One region of the Alteromonas sp. ABE4_545 genome, then DNA from elsewhere that is predicted to be linked to it. Evidence: predicted binding sites of a transcription regulator. Region 1 holds the regulator's gene; the other holds the start of a gene.
What was found. Region 1 encodes FliA, which starts transcription of late flagellar genes. Its sites were predicted from a motif close to CTAAAGNTNNNNNNNNNNNNGCCGATA; they were not measured.
Positions count from the first base shown of each region.

Region 2: a site for FliA is predicted at 2,133-2,159, ahead of ACXAH6_RS05235 (flagellar protein MotY). Genes of this name have one in related genera too.

Region 1 is NZ_JBSWYY010000004.1:118,809-122,231, forward strand. It holds gene ACXAH6_RS05680 (protein phosphatase CheZ) at 1-415, opposite strand, end outside; gene cheY (chemotaxis response regulator CheY) at 451-834, opposite strand; gene ACXAH6_RS05690 (RNA polymerase sigma factor FliA) at 912-1,640, opposite strand; gene ACXAH6_RS05695 (MinD/ParA family protein) at 1,637-2,503, opposite strand; gene flhF (flagellar biosynthesis protein FlhF) at 2,500-3,423, opposite strand, start outside.
Region 2 is NZ_JBSWYY010000004.1:16,634-20,056, forward strand. It holds gene gloA (lactoylglutathione lyase) at 1-109, shown strand, start outside; gene glpQ (glycerophosphodiester phosphodiesterase) at 148-1,137, shown strand; gene ACXAH6_RS05235 (flagellar protein MotY) at 1,203-2,066, opposite strand; gene rnt (ribonuclease T) at 2,235-2,906, shown strand; gene ACXAH6_RS05245 (bacterioferritin-associated ferredoxin) at 3,054-3,248, shown strand; gene ACXAH6_RS05250 (Grx4 family monothiol glutaredoxin) at 3,322-3,423, opposite strand, start outside.

The DNA.
Region 1 (3,423 bases):
ATAAGGCTTTGAATTCACCTAATTCGATTTGACGCGTCATCAGCTTTTTCCACTCGGGCATTACCGCTTCAATTTTAGTCGATAATGCTTCCGCAATTGGCATACTTGCTTCAACGGCGTCCATAGTAGTATTAGCCGCTTTTTCAGTTTCTTCAATGACGTAGGTCAATCGAGTTTGCGCGTCAGGAATTTCTTCGTTCGCCAAGCCGTGAATTCGCTCATCGAGTTGGAAATTATTGAGTGCATCATGCAGTTGGCGAGTGAGTTTTCCAACTTCAGCAAAAAGCTCCACCGATTCCTTCATCGATGCGGCTTCGAGAATGGCATTTGCTGAGTCGTTGTCCCCTTTCTCGAGGTGAGCAACAAGCTGCTTTGCCTCGTCCAACGAAATGGGTACAGGTTTAGATATTGTCATCCAGCGTTCCTCTACTTAATTCGAATTCGTCTGGATTAACCTAAACGTTCAAAGATCTTATCTAGCTTCTCTTTGAGCGTTGCTGCAGTAAACGGCTTAACCACGTAGCCATTAACACCGGCTTGTGCGGCGGCAACAATTTGCTCTTTCTTCGCTTCCGCGGTCACCATTAATACAGGCAAGTGTTTCAATTTGTCGTCGGCGCGAATTGCACGCAACAAATCAATGCCCTGCATACCTGGCATGTTCCAGTCGGTCACCACAAAGTCAAAATCACCCTGTTGTAGCATGGGTAACGCGGTGCTTCCGTCGTCCGCTTCCTGGATATTGGAAAAGCCCAAATCTTTAAGCAGATTCTTTATGATACGTCTCATGGTAGAGAAATCGTCAACCACGAGAATTTTCATATTTTTATCCAAAATGGCCTCCAGTGAGGATATTGTTATCTGATATTAATTATTATTGATGAGTACAACGGTCTTGTTCTTGGGTTGTTTTACTCACCAGCTTGCCAGTTTTTCATGCGCGATTTTAATTTTAGCATGGCCTGACTGTGAATTTGGCTTACACGTGATTCACTCACATCAAGCACTTCGCCAATTTCTCTTAAATTTAATTCTTCATCATAGTATAGAGACAAAACAATGGCTTCGCGCTCTGGTAATGTAGTAATAGCATGTGCCAGCGCTTTTTGGAAAGCGCCTTGCATTAAATCTTCTAATGGTGAGTCACTACCTCGATTTTGCTCGGTAGCAATCACGTCTTCCGACACGCCTAAATCTTCAATACCAACCAGCTTACCCGCATTCACTTCACCTAACATCTGATGATATTCTGCAAGTGATACATTCATTTTAGCAGCTATTTCAGCATCTCTAGCATCTCTGCCAGTTTCTTTTTCAACTAAGCTGATTGCTTCGGTGATTGCGCGGCCATTTTTGTGCACTGAACGAGGTGTCCAGTCGCCTTTGCGAATTTCGTCAAGCATGGCTCCGCGTATACGAATACCCGCAAAAGTTTCAAAACTCGCGCCTTTGGCGCCATCAAAATTTTTGGCGGCTTCTAATAACCCGATCATGCCGGCTTGAATAAGGTCGTCAACAAGCACACTGGCTGGCAAACGCGCCATCAAATGATGGGCAATGCGCTTAACGAGAGACGCGTGCCGTTCGACTAACTGCGCTTTATCGGTTTGTTGTCTGTACGCCGCAGCTTTGCTGTTCACCGTTGACTTCCTGCCACCTTATTCGTCACCAGTTGTTCAATAAAGAATTCTAAGTGACCACCGGGTTGTGCCGGAATAGGCCACTGCAGTGCTTTGCTTGCCAGCTGTGTAATAGCAACAGCCGCAGGCGAGCCGGGGAAGGCATCAACAATGGCGCTTTGTTTGCGCACTGAACGACGCACGTTTTCGTCGAATGGCACTGTTGCCACTAGCTCAAGTGCGACATCCAAGAAACGGCCGGTTACTTTCGATAACTTGCTGAAAAGCTCTTGCCCTTCACGCATGTCTCTGACCATGTTAGCAACGACTTTAAACCGGAATACACCGTGCTCTCTATTGAGGATTTTTATCAACGCGTAGGCATCGGTAAGAGAGGTGGGTTCATCGCACACTACGACCATAATGTCTTGTGAAGCGCGAGAGAAACTCAACACCATATCTGAAATGCCAGCTGCGGTATCGACAATTAACACGTCGATTTGTGAACGCAATTCGCTGAATGCTCGGATGAGGCCTGCATGTTGAGTGGGTGATAACTCGGTCATAGACTGAGTACCCGAGGTTGCAGGGGCTATTTTAATCCCGTGGGGGCCGGTCACTAACACTTCATCAAGAGTGCATTCGCCTGAAAGCACGTGAGAAAGGTTTTTCTCTACGCGTAAACCGAGCAGCACATCCACATTGGCTAAGCCTAAATCGGCATCAAGCACCATCACGCGCTTTCCTTGCTTAGCCATTGCAATTGCTGTGTTTAGGGTAACGTTAGTTTTACCCACACCGCCTTTACCACCGGTAACGGCGATCACCTTGATTAATCGTGACTGATTCATTTTTCTTAAGCTACTCGCTTGATCTTCGATCATACTGCTCGTGCTGCACTTACCGCTTTGTTTTCATTAGTATGATTCAAACTGTACTTTTTATAAAGCTTTGCAGCGGTAGACACCAAAGATTTTGCATCGGCAACCTTAATATCTTCAGGAACTTGTTGTCCATCAGTCACATAACTGATTGATAATTGGCGTTCGATCGCAGTACTAATGATTTCTCCCAAGCTGTAACATTCATCGAGTTTGGTGAATATACAACCGTCCAACTGCATGCCGTCATAAGCATCTACTATACGTTGTAACGCAGGATATTGCGTATTTGCCTGCGCTACTAGGTATTTTCGTACCATTTGACCATTCGCTTGTTCGAGGGATTTTAGCTGACTAATCAAGCGACTATCTCTTTGGCTAAAACCCGCTGTGTCGATAAGTATAAGTCGTTTATGACGTAACTGAAACAGTTGTTCTGATAATTCCTCTGCTGTTTGCGCTTTTCTTACAGGACAGCCAATAATTTTGCCGTACGTGGCCAATTGTTCATATGCAGCAATACGATAGGTGTCAATCGTAATCATCGCAACCGATTCAACACCGTACTTTTGAGCATACCGAGCAGCCAACTTCGCCACTGTGGTGGTTTTACCCGTGCCTGTAGGACCAACAAGCGCAACAACGCCCTGATGACTCAAGATATCATTGTTATTAACCTGAATACGATTAGCCAAAAGTTTTAATAAATAAACCCAAGCGTCGCGTTCGCTTAATTCAGCGGGCGTGTAAGCCACCATTTGCTCCGCTAAACTCGTACTCAGGCCCATATCGGTTAAGCGCTGAACTAAATAACGCAACATTGGACGCTGCTGGCGTTGTTTTGAGTCCATCAAATCAGCCATTTGAAATTGCAAAACGTTGCGCAATGAGGCTATTTCATCGCGAATATCATTTAAGTCAGA
Region 2 (3,423 bases), 100 kb from region 1:
CGCTGATGTGTATCGCAAACCGGGGCCAGTAAAAGGGGGTTCTACGGTCATCGCATTTGTGCGTGACCCCGATGGTTACGCTATTGAATTAATCGAAGAAAAAGCCTAAACCTGACAATAGGGTGAAAGGCAAAACGGAATTGCGCTATGAAAACAACATTAATTGCAACTTTTACCTGCTTAGCTAGTTTCGCTATACAAGCAGACCCTTTCACCCTGATCGCCCACCGTGGCGCCTCCGGTTACCTGCCAGAACACACGCTTGAGGCCGCTTCGCTTGCCCATGCGCAACAACCAGATTTTATCGAACAAGACGTGGTGATCACGAAAGATGATCAAGCGGTTGTTTTACACGATATACATTTAGAAACCGTAACAAATGTGGAACAGGTGTTCCCGAATCGTCATCGTGAGGATGGACGTTATTACGCCATTGATTTTACCTTAGCCGAACTTAAAACCCTGCGTGTTCATGAACGTGAAAACGCCGACGGTTCGATGGTTTTCCCGAACCGGTATCATGGCAATGGTCATTTCACTATTGCTACGCTGAGCGAGCATATCGAAACCATTGCTGAGCTCAACCGGCTTACAGGGCGTGACATTGGCTACTACCCAGAAATAAAGTCGCCGGCATTTCACCGACAGGAAGGTAAAGATATCAGTAAAATTGTGCTCGCGATTCTGCGTCACTATCACCTCGACAGTGCCGAGGCCAATATTTACGTACAATGCTTTGATTTTGAAGAACTGCGTCGCCTGCGAAACGAATTGGGTGCAAAAGTAAAACTGATACAACTATTGGCCGAAAACAGTTGGCATGAATCACCGACCGATTACGACCAGTTAAAAACGGCGCAAGGAATGCAAACCATAGCAGAAGTGGCGCAGGGAATTGGGCCGTGGTTGGGCCAAATGTCAGACCCCAATGCTGATACGCCATTTGTTTTGGCTGATTGGGTAAAAGCGGCACAAAAAGCGGGCTTAGCCGTTCATCCATACACGTTTCGAATGGACGCATTACCACCAGGTTTACAAGCCGAACAAGTGCTCAGCATTCTGAAAAACCAGTGGCATGTGAATGGCGTATTTACTGACCAAGTACCTCCAGTAAAAGCCTTGCTCAACAAGCAGTAAACAATATTAAAAAACAAAGGGCCGATACAATATCGGCCCTTTGTTTATTGTTTTTATGAGCAAATTTAAGGTTTTGACAACCTCACCACGACACGGCGGTTCGTGGCTCTGTCACGACTGGTCGCGTTTGGCGCAATATGGCGTTTTTCACCATGCCCCGTCACTTCTATTCTGTCTGACGCAACCCCAAGATTGGTAAAATAGGTTTTAATTTCATTCGCACGGCGAATCGACAACTGTTCGTTATTCCAGCGCCCGCCGTAGCTGTCGGTGTAACCGTCTAATAACACCAGCTCTAACGCTGCATCTTCTTTCAGATACTCGCCAATCATTTGCAATCGCTTCTCAGAATACTTTGTCAGTTCGACAGAGTTCGATTCGTAACTCAATACGGTATAAGCAATATCGTCAAAACTATACGGCAATAAATTAGACACGCAATCGACAAACGTTTGATAGGCTGGAGCAAAATTGCTGGCATTCAGCGCCACTGCCACTTTGTCATTTTGGTTATACCAGTCTTGATAGTAAATCGTCGGCCAATATCCTTTTTCTAATTCAGACAACATTGTCCATGCCGCCTGTTCAGGCAAATCGCCATCATACTGTTTGCGGATAGTCATTTGAGCTATTTCATGACGTTGTCGGCCCGGCATCCAGCGCGGCGGGACCGAATACACGGCCGCCATACCAAAGTTTTTAGGCAATAGTTTCATTTGCAGGTCAAATTCCATATTGAGCTGCTTAGAAGCCACACTGGTAAAATTGGCTTTGCCATACCCTGGCACAGGGTGCGTCAAGGTACATTGCAATCGAGAGCCTTGTTGCAGCATCCATTCAGAATTTTCAACAGTCGAGGTATATTGACGCATTGCCGCTTGGGAATACGCACTTACCAACAGTAGTGAAAGTAGTAAAGGTTTGAACATGGACTGCGCCCTACAATAATTAAAATGACTCAGTTTAAAAAACAATTTTGTCATGCCTGACTTAAGTATCGTCACTTACGCGTAAAAGTTTAGTCAAAGGTAGATACTACTGTCTAATGTTGCGATAATCACGGTTTTTAGTCTGCCTTTTCAGGCGTACACTCATTCATGTTTAATAAGGCAGTTATGTCAGCTCAGTCAAATAAGCTTAATCAACGCTTTCGCGGTTATTTCCCAGTGATTATCGATGTTGAAACTGCGGGGTTCAATGCCCACACTGACGCCCTACTTGAAATTGCTGCTGTTACAGTAAGTATGGATGACAACGGCGTACTACACCCTGCTGACACTTTCCATTACCACGTTAATCCATTTGAAGGGGCTAACTTAGAACCAGCCGCTCTCGAATTTAACGGGATCGACCCTCATTGTGCATTGCGCGGGGCAATTGAAGAGTCTGAAGCAATGAAGTCGCTATGCAAAGGTATTCGCAAAGCCCAAAAGGACCAAGACTGTCAGCGCTCTGTGATTGTGGCGCACAATGCGACCTTTGATCAGAGCTTTGTAAATGCGGCAATTGAGCGCAGCAGTATCAAACGCACGCCTTTTCATCCTTTTGTGTCCTTTGATACCACCACCCTTGCAGGGTTAGCATTAGGACAAACCGTACTGGTGAAAGCGTGTCGAGCGGCAGGAATTAGCTTTGATCAGAACGAAGCACATTCAGCACTTTACGATGCGCAAAAAACCGCAGAACTGTTCTGCTACATCGTCAACCGATATCAGTCGCTCGGTGGCTGGCCTCTGATTGAAAACGATGAAGGCAATACATCGTCATAACCCCTGTTTCGCCCGCCGTTAACACCAAAATCGTCGATTGGGTTAATCGAGTTTTACGATCAATAAAATAGTAAAAATTGAACAATAAACTTGCATTAAGACCGAATAGTAATTATTATCATTTGCAGAATTACTTGGAGTCTTCTGATGTACGTGTGCATGTGTTACGGCATAACAGACAAACAAATTAAACGAGCGGTTGAAGCTGAAGGCGTAGGCAATATGCGTGAACTGCGTCAGCATTTGTCTGTTGGCGCTCAATGCGGTAAATGCATCCAAATGGCTCAGCAAATTATCGATTCCACTATTATCGATGAGTCGTTGTTTAAAGACGTAGGCTAATTTGCGCTAAACCATAGTAAACAGATATAAAAAAACCCTGAATAACATTCAGGGTTTTTTCGTTTAAGAAGGTTTACTCTTCCGTTTTATGCTTTGCCGCTGTCTCTTTGATCAAGGGCTGAAGCTCGCCTTGTTGGAACATTTCAAGGATGATATCGCATCCACCAACCAACTC